One region of the Rhodococcus sp. 06-1460-1B genome, then DNA from elsewhere that is predicted to be linked to it. Evidence: predicted binding sites of a transcription regulator. Region 1 holds the regulator's gene; each other region holds the start of a gene.
The links. Region 1 encodes LexA, which represses DNA repair genes until DNA is damaged. Its sites were predicted from a motif close to CGAACANNTGTTCG; they were not measured.
Positions count from the first base shown of each region.

Region 2: CH268_RS00350 (HNH endonuclease signature motif containing protein) is a predicted target of LexA. The motif match lies at 1,238-1,251, and genes of this name have one in related genera.
Region 3: ruvC (crossover junction endodeoxyribonuclease RuvC) is a predicted target of LexA. The motif match lies at 1,283-1,296, and genes of this name have one in related genera.
Region 4: CH268_RS02210 (HNH endonuclease signature motif containing protein) is a predicted target of LexA. The motif match lies at 1,123-1,136, and genes of this name have one in related genera.

Region 1 covers NZ_NOYS01000018.1:16,542-18,744, reverse strand. Annotated here, with positions in the region: gene CH268_RS06110 (acyl-CoA dehydrogenase family protein) at 1-579, shown strand, start outside; gene lexA (transcriptional repressor LexA) at 659-1,342, opposite strand; gene CH268_RS06100 (hypothetical protein) at 1,742-2,131, shown strand.
Region 2 covers NZ_NOYS01000003.1:20,454-22,656, reverse strand. Annotated here, with positions in the region: gene CH268_RS00365 (MSMEG_0572/Sll0783 family nitrogen starvation response protein) at 1-18, opposite strand, end outside; gene CH268_RS00360 (hypothetical protein) at 250-645, shown strand; gene CH268_RS00355 (hypothetical protein) at 638-1,042, shown strand; gene CH268_RS00350 (HNH endonuclease signature motif containing protein) at 1,265-2,203, shown strand, end outside.
Region 3 covers NZ_NOYS01000030.1:363,524-365,726, reverse strand. Annotated here, with positions in the region: gene pdxT (pyridoxal 5'-phosphate synthase glutaminase subunit PdxT) at 1-363, shown strand, start outside; gene CH268_RS17620 (YebC/PmpR family DNA-binding transcriptional regulator) at 452-1,210, shown strand; gene ruvC (crossover junction endodeoxyribonuclease RuvC) at 1,317-1,934, shown strand; gene ruvA (Holliday junction branch migration protein RuvA) at 1,931-2,203, shown strand, end outside.
Region 4 covers NZ_NOYS01000006.1:84,050-86,252, reverse strand. Annotated here, with positions in the region: gene CH268_RS02210 (HNH endonuclease signature motif containing protein) at 1-1,095, opposite strand, end outside; gene CH268_RS02205 (XdhC family protein) at 1,245-2,203, opposite strand, start outside.

The sequences.
Region 1 (2,203 bases):
CGCGACATGCCCGGATTCGAGCGTGGTCGCAACCTCGACAAGATCGGCATGAAGGCCCAGGACACTGCGGAACTCAGCTTCACCGACGTTCGGGTTCCTGCCGCCAACCTGCTCGGCGAAGAAGGTATGGGCTTCATCTACCTGATGCAGAACTTGCCTCAGGAGCGGCTCTCGATTGCCGTCGTCGCCGCTGCGGCCATGGAATCGGCACTGGAGATGACCATTCAGTACTGCCGTGACCGCAAGGCATTCGGTAAGTCGATCGGAAAGTTCCAGAACACGCGATTCGTGTTGGCGGAACTCGCTACCGAAACCACCGCCACCCGCATCATGGTCGACAAATTCATCGAACTGCTCAACGACGGCAAGTTGACCGTGCAGGAAGCTGCCATGGCCAAGTGGTGGACCACCGAGAACCAGGTCAAGCTCATCGACCGGTGCCTTCAGCTGCACGGTGGGTACGGCTACATGAAGGAGTACCCGATTGCCAAGGCGTACATGGATTCTCGGGTACAGACCATCTACGGCGGCACCACGGAGATCATGAAGGAGATCATCGGTCGCGGACTGAATCTCTGATTCTTTCCATCGTTCAGGACCGAAGAGAAGGGCCGCAGCATCTGTGCTGCGGCCCTTCTTCGTTGTGTCCGAACAGAGTTCAGAGCTTGCGCATCACGGTGACGACCTTGCCGAGAATGGCGGCATTGTTGCCCGGGATCGGCTCGAACAGTGGGTTGTGCGGCATGAGCCATACCTCACCCTTGGAACGCTTGAACGTCTTGACCGTGGCCTCACCCTCGATCATCGCCGCGACGATGTCGCCGTTGTCGGCCACGGACTGTTGACGCACCACCACCCAGTCGCCGTCACAGATCGCCGCGTCGATCATGGACTCGCCGACGACCTTGAGCAAGAACAACGATCCCTGACCGACCAACTCGCGGGGGAGTGGGAACACGTCCTCGACGGCTTCCTCCGCCAGAATCGGTCCACCCGCGGCGATCCGTCCGAGAACCGGCACGAACGTCGGCGTCGGCAACCGATCCTGCTCGTCGGACGCTGCCGAACCGTCCACCGCCGCCGCGGCCTGGTCGGCCTGCACCTCGTCCAGTCCGCGGACGTCCACAGCGCGAGGGCGGTTGGCGTCGCGCCGCAGGAACCCCTTGCGTTCGAGGGTGCGAAGCTGATGTGCGACGGACGACGTCGACGTCAGGCCCACGGCATCGCCGATCTCTCGAATGCTGGGTGGGTATCCGCGCTCGGTGACCGAGGCCCGGATGACCTCCAACACCTTCCGTTGGCGCTCGGTGAGCCCTGCACTGATGTCGGTGCCCACCTCCATGGCCTTCGGGGTCGGCTCGGCAGCCGGCTTTCCGGCTGCAGCCTTGCCGACCGTCGAGGATCCGGCTCGCGTGGAACCAGCTTTCGTGGAACCCGTCGTACTGGAACCGGTGATGGACCTCGTCGAGGTCTCGTCCTTCATGCTGTCGGCCTCCTGCTGATGCGGCTGGATTCGGTCTACGCGGTATCGATCCACGCGGACTGGAGTTGATGATGTCGACTCGTATGGCGTGTGGTTTCTGACACGAATCTAGCGTGTATCAGCTGTTGAATCAAACATCTGTTCGACTCGTGTCGCGTTTTCTACAGACTTTGTCGGAGGCGCGTGATAGAACTTCGAACAAGCGTCCATCGAACGCCTGATCGAACAATCGATCCAACGAGCGAAGACGAGGTTCCGATGACCATCACCACCGATCGTCCCACCACTGCCGGTATGCGTTCGCGATCCGGTGTCGTCGAGCGTCGTCGGCGCTCGCGGCCCGTGTTGCAGAACCACGCGCGTCGGACGCAGAACGGCCCGTGCTTGCCTGTCGTGGACGAGTCCTGGACCGACGTCACCGATCGTGAGATGGCGGATCGAGACTTCGACGACACCTCGGCCCATTTCGCGAGCCAGACCGTGCGCCCACGCTCTCTCGTTCTGTGGATGTTGGCTGTGGTCGTCGTGGCCGGCGGTCTGATCGGCATCGCGAATCTGAGCGCGACCACACCCGACGCGTCCACTCAGCCCGCCGGCGCGGTCATGGTTCACGACGGAGCGCTCGTCGAGTACGCACCCAGCAGATGACCACCGGCACCATGGTGCCCAGCGTGGCTGAGTATCCTCGAAGACTGCCCCGACGCGCACGTTCGTCGTCGG
Region 2 (2,203 bases), on a different contig from region 1:
CTGGTCGAGATCTGACACGTGCGTCTCCTGAGGTTCGCAGAGCGGGCTGGATGCGGTGGACACCGATGTCCACCCGAGAAACCGTCATGTCCGACGAGAGGGCAGATCCTCTGCGGCCATGGAACAAGTACAGGCCTCGTCGATTTCCGATTGGTCACGCTCGGAACAACGTCGTGTTTCAAGGGCCTCACAGTGTTGACGTGGTGTTACGCGGTTACTGTGAAGGGAAGTCCATCCACCCACCGCAGCATGACGAGGAACTCGATGATCGGCGCCGTCACCGGCTTGTTGTACGTGTTGTCCCTGGTAGTGGGGATCTGGGTGCTCGTGAAGCTCGCCACGAACAGGCCCGTTCTGTTGAAGAACAAGGCCGACCGCGCGCTGTTCTGGACGATCGCGGCTACCGAAGGCGTCGTTGCACTGCAGGCCGTGATCGGGTTCGTGATGATGTTCGCCTCCGATCGCGACATTCACCGCCTCACGTTCGGGTCGTACCTCGTCGGACTGCTGTTCCTGCTCCCACTCGGAACGTGGTGGTCTCTGGGCGACCGTTCCCGCGGCGGCACCGCGGTGCTCCTCGTAGCCGTCCTCACCCTCGCAGCCATGGTGTTGCGACTGAGCCAGATTTGGGCCGGATATGCCTGACAAACTTCAGCAAGCCACGCGCACCGGATTCGGACGCTTCCTCATCGCCGTCTACGCCGTGTTCGCCGTTGCCGCGACATCGCGATCGATCGTGCAACTCACCACCCGATTCGACAACGCCCCGGTCGCGTACCTGCTGTCGGCATTTGCAGCCGTGGTCTACATCATCGCGACGGTCGGCCTGGCACGAGCAACCGAGGCATCGCGACGAGTGGTGACGGTCTCCTGCATCATCGAACTCGTCGGAGTCCTCGGCATCGGCACCCTCAGCTACATCCAGCCCCAGGACTTCCCGGAGCCGACGGTGTGGTCGCACTTCGGATCCGGTTACGTCTTCATCCCTGTGGTGCTACCCATCGCAGGACTGTGGTGGCTGCGAAAGACACGACAGCAGTAGAGGTCTGCTCTACATCTCGTGCATTGCAGTCCGACCCCTACATCGAAGCCACTGCGCGCCGCCCCGTTCGAGTTCAGCGGTCCCGGGCGATCCTCACTCGACTGACGTTGCGGCCATATCACGGGCCACCGACAAGTTTCGTATCCCGAATCCTTGTGCACGGCAATAGTTTTCGATTGCACCATCATTGCGCATCGAACACACGTTCGATACACTTGGTCCATGACCACGGAGATCTGGCAACTGAGCGAAAGCGAACTCCTCGCCGACGCTGCTGATGTCTCCCACCAGATCCAACTGCTCGAAGCACGGCGCATCGCTCTCGTCGCCGACATCGACACCCGCGTGAGCCGGGAGAAACTCGGCTTCCCCGGACCCGCAGGCTGGCTGACCTCCACCACCCTCCTCACCCCGAGCAAAGCGAACAAGATCGTGGCCCTCGCTCGCGGGTTGAAGAACTTCCCCGACATCGCCGACGCCGTCAACACCGGCGTCATGTCCGTCGACCACGCCGCCCTGATTCTCACCTTCGCCGAAACACCCCCGAAGAACCTCCCGCAAGAGGGTCGCGACATCGCCCGCAAAGCCATGATCACCGCCGCAACCGGGCCTGGGGCACGCACCGACAAGATCCGTGAAGCGATCACCAAACTCGAAGACACCTACGGCAGCGACAAGCCGCCCCCTGAGGACACCGACCGCAACGAACTCTTCGCCTCGAAAACCCTCAACGGACGTCTCGTGGCGAAGATGGATTTCGATGCGATCACCGGAGAAAAGCTGCTCACCGCGCTTTCGCCGTTGACCGAACCCCGACCCGCCGCCGACGGCACCCCCGACGACCGCAGCCCCGCCAAGCGCAGAGCCGACGCCTTCGGGCACATCCTCGACCGCTACCTCGCCTCCAGTGACCGCCCCACCGAGGGCGGTGAGAGGCCGCACGTCAACCTGCACATCCGGTTGCAGGACCTCCAGAGCCTGAGCGGTCAGAACAGCGACGACATCACCGACGACGAAACCACCCGCGCTGCAGCAGAATCCGACAACGCCGATCCAGCCAACCCGGTGGACATCGACGCCGGCAACCCGATCCACTCCGACCCAATACGATCCGACCCGACCGAGTGGGACGCGGCGGATGAACTCGAGACCGACAGCGCT
Region 3 (2,203 bases), on a different contig from region 1:
TGCGCGGGGATGATCCTGTTGGCGTCGGACATCCTCGACACCAGGCCCGACGCGGAACACCTCGACGGTCTCGATATCACCGTGCGCCGCAACGCTTTCGGCCGACAGGTCGACTCGTTCGAGACCGATCTCGAATTCGCCGACATCGAGGGCGGACCGATGCGCGCAGTGTTCATTCGCGCGCCCTGGGTCGAGCGTGTCGGTGCGGACGTCGAAGTACTCGCCACCGTCCCGAACGGGCCTGCTGCGGGCCGTGTGGTGGCCGTGCGCCAGAACCGAGTGCTGGCCACCAGCTTCCATCCCGAGGTCACCGGAGACGATCGAGTGCACCGACTCTTCGTGGACATGGTGCGCAGCGCGTAGAAACCCGTAATCGCCGGTTGGGGCGGAGCAAGGACACGGGCGAGTAAAGTCGACAACACTGATTTCGAGCAGGAAGGGGCCCTATCGCATGAGCGGCCACTCAAAATGGGCCACCACCAAGCACAAGAAGGCGGTGATCGACGCCCGACGTGGCAAGTCTTTCGCCAAGCTCATCAAGAACATCGAGGTGGCGGCCCGCACGGGTGGCGGTGACCCCACCGGGAACCCGACGCTCTTCGACGCCATTCAGAAGGCGAAGAAGACCTCGGTGCCTATCGACAACATCGAACGTGCGCGCAAGCGAGGTGCAGGCGAAGAGACCGGTGGTGCCGATTGGCAGACCATCATGTACGAGGGCTACGGACCCAACGGTGTCGCCATCCTCATCGAGTGCCTCACCGACAACCGCAATCGCGCCGCAGGCGAGGTTCGCGTCGCGATGACGCGCAACGGCGGAAACATGGCCGATCCGGGTTCGGTGTCGTACCTGTTCTCGCGCAAGGGTGTGGTGACCCTCGAGAAGAACGGTCAGAGCGAGGACGACGTGTTGATGGCGGTTCTCGAGGCCGGTGCCGAGGAAGTGAACGACAACGGCGACACGTTCGAGATCGTCAGTGAGCCGACCGATCTGATCGCAGTGCGTACCGCACTGCAGGACGCGGGCATCGACTACGACTCCGCGGAGGCGAGCTTCCAGGCTTCGGTCAACGTCCCGGTGGACGCAGACGGAGCGCGCAAGGTCTTCAAGCTGATCGACGCCCTCGAAGACAGCGACGACGTGCAGAACGTCTGGTCCAACGTCGACCTGTCGGACGAGGTCATGGCCGAACTGGACGACGAGGACTGACCCGGTCCGCTTGCTCACGGTGATCGACCGGGTGTCGTAGCCCTGATCCGTCGGTGCGCTCCGCTACGCTATCGAACAACAGTTCGTAAGCGGAAGGTGTGGTGACGTGCGGGTGATGGGTGTCGACCCCGGTCTCACCAGGTGTGGGCTCAGTTTGATCGAGGGAGGCGTCGGTCGCACAGTCGTCGCTCTCGACGTGGATGTGGTCCGGACTCCCGCCGACATGGATCTCGCGCAGCGTCTGCTGCGGATATCCGAGGCGGCTGAATATTGGCTCGATACCCACAAACCGTCGGTGGTGGCGATCGAGCGAGTCTTCGCTCAGCACAACGTACGGACGGCCATGGGCACCGCGCAGGCAGGCGGCGTCATCGCACTGGCTGCGGCCCGGCGCGGTATCGACGTCTGCTTCCACACTCCCAGTGAGGTGAAGGCAGCCGTCACCGGCAACGGTTCGGCCGACAAGGCGCAGGTCACCGCCATGGTCATGCGCATTCTCGGGCTGCAGACCGCGCCGACTCCCGCTGATGCCGCTGATGCGTTGGCTCTGGGTATCTGTCACTGCTGGCGCGCGCCGATGATCGCCCGGATGGCCAAAGCCGAGGCGATGGCCGCCGAGCAGAAGCGCAAGTACGACGCGCGTCTGGCCGAGGAACGCAAAGCTCGCGCCGCGGTGGCGCGCAAAATCGAGAAACTGGCCAAGAAGGAGGCGGGCGCACGGTGATCGCATCCATTCGCGGGTCGGTGATCGACATCGCTCTCGATCACGCAGTACTCGAGGCGGCCGGTGTCGGATATCGCGTCAATGCCACACCGGCGACGTTGGCGACGCTGCATCGGGGGAGCGAGTCGACTCTGCTCACCACCATGATCGTGCGCGAGGACTCGCAAACGCTGTACGGGTTTCCCGACAAGGAATCACGTGAGCTGTTCGAGCTGCTGCTCACGGTTTCCGGAGTCGGGCCACGAATTGCGATGGCCACACTTGCGGTA
Region 4 (2,203 bases), on a different contig from region 1:
CTGCCTACCCGAATCCGTGGCCGACCGCATTCCCTCATGAGCATCAGCATTTGCAGCCGAGTCCGCGTCCGCGTCTTCGTCGGTTTCCGCCACTGTTCCCGTCTCGGGTCCTGTTGCAGCTCCCGCCTTCTCACTGTTCGATCGTCGTTCCCACTCCCCGGTCTCCGAGTTCTGCACCGCCAGTCCGAGTTTCTCTGCAAGGGTCACTGCTTCGGTGAGCAGGATCTGCCACTGGCTGTTGCGGGCCAACTCTCGTGCCAGATCAGGATCGATGGAACCGTGCCCGGCCAGATACGCAGGATTCGCCAACAGTCCGATGAGAGTGGCGATGTCGACGGTGATCATCGTCAACGGCACCCGACGATCCGGCAATATGGTCTCGGTCTCGGTCTCGGTCTCGGTCTTCGGGCAGTCCGCGCGTTGGCACAGGCATGCCAGCCGGGGTTCTCCGTGCATCCGGGCCATGAACGCATCGCACAGTCGTTCCTGTTTGCCGCGGGGGTCTTTCGGGCAGAGCGTGTCGGCCATTTCCTCCAGGAGCTGCCATGCGGCTGCGGCTTCGGGGGCGGTCAATTCTGCTCGGATCCGGGCCAATTCCCCAGCTGGGGCGTACGAAACATTGCGGAACTTCTTCGCGAACTCCCGCAACGCTGCCGCTTCCTCCGGTGCGACCCGGAGCAGAATGTCCCAGATCTCCTTCTCCAGTGGACCCGGTGACGACCGGCGGGCCGCCTCGACGATCTCGTCCTCGACCGACTTCACGATGTCGTCGGAGAGGTTGTCGAGAATCCGGCACGCCACCCTCACTCGCGGAAGGTCGATCTCCCCGGCCTCGAATTCTCCCCGAAGCTTCGGCAGACGGGTGCGCAGGGCAACCCCGGCAGAGATGTAGGCCTCGGCGACCGTCGCCGAGCATCCCAACGCGACAGCGAGTTCGGTGCGTCCGTACCGGCTGTACTGCCGATGCTTCGCATCCTGCGCGATGCAGGTGAGGTGGAAGTCGTAGCAGGCAGCGATCTTTCGGGCCGCATGCCGATTCTCTTCCCGCGCGGCAGCGGTCAACGCCTCCAGCGACACGGTCGGTACTGCACCCATTTTTCACCCCCCGGTGAGCAACAATTAAGAACATGTGTTCGAACTGGGGAAAGCGTATCTCGACCTACCGACAAGAAACAGATTTGCCTGACTCAGGCCTTTGAGCAGGCGCTCTGTCCGGGCGGAGTGCGTGGGGGTGTGATGTGGGCCTAAGCGTATTCGGCAGTCTCGGCGTCGTGGTGGATCGGGCCGGCGGTGTGCGTCAATGGCAGCGCACTACCCCCGCGTCTGGCCGCGACGAATTCCGCCGCGATGGCCAGCGCAGTTTCCTCGGGCGTTCGGGCTCCCAGGTCCAAGCCGATGGGCGACTTCAATCGTGCGAGCTCCTGCTCGGTCAATCCGACGTCACGCAATCGGGCCGCGCGATCCTCATGGGTCCGACGCGATCCCATTGCCCCTACGAACGCCACCGGCAGGCGCAGGGCCACCTCGAGCAGCGGCACATCGAATTTGGCGTCGTGAGTGAGTACGCAGATCACCGTGCGGGCATCGACAGTCGTACGTGCCAAGTAGCTGTGCGGCCATTCGGTGACCACCTCGTCGGCATCGGGAAATCGTGCAGCAGTGGCGAATACTGGTCGTGCATCACAGACCGTGACGAGGTATCCGAGAAACTTTCCGACACGCGCCAGCGCTGCGGCGTAATCGATGGCTCCGAAGATCAGCAGCCGCGGGGCGGTGGCGTAGGACTGCACGAACACGTCGAGATCCGGCCGACACCGCACCGAGCGGATGCCGGTACCCCCGGACTCCAGCATCGCCAACGCCTCGCCGACGACAACTGCATCGACGTCCGAAAAACCGGTGGTACCCATGGTTGCCGAGGACGAGACCGCAAGCGACTGCCCGGCCCCGGCGAGCATCGTCACCGTCGCCACTGCAGTGTCCGACGCAACGGCTGCCAACACGGCCCGCGGAGGCCCGAGGCGAACGAACACCTCGATCACTCCCCCACAAGTCAGCCCGACCGCAAAAGCGTCGACGTCGCTGTAGCCGAACGACTCTCGCTTGGACTCGCCGGTTTCGAGAACCTCGCGACACAGCTCGTACACAGCGCCTTCGACGCAGCCACCGGAGACACTGCCGACTGCCTCCCCGTCGGCGCACA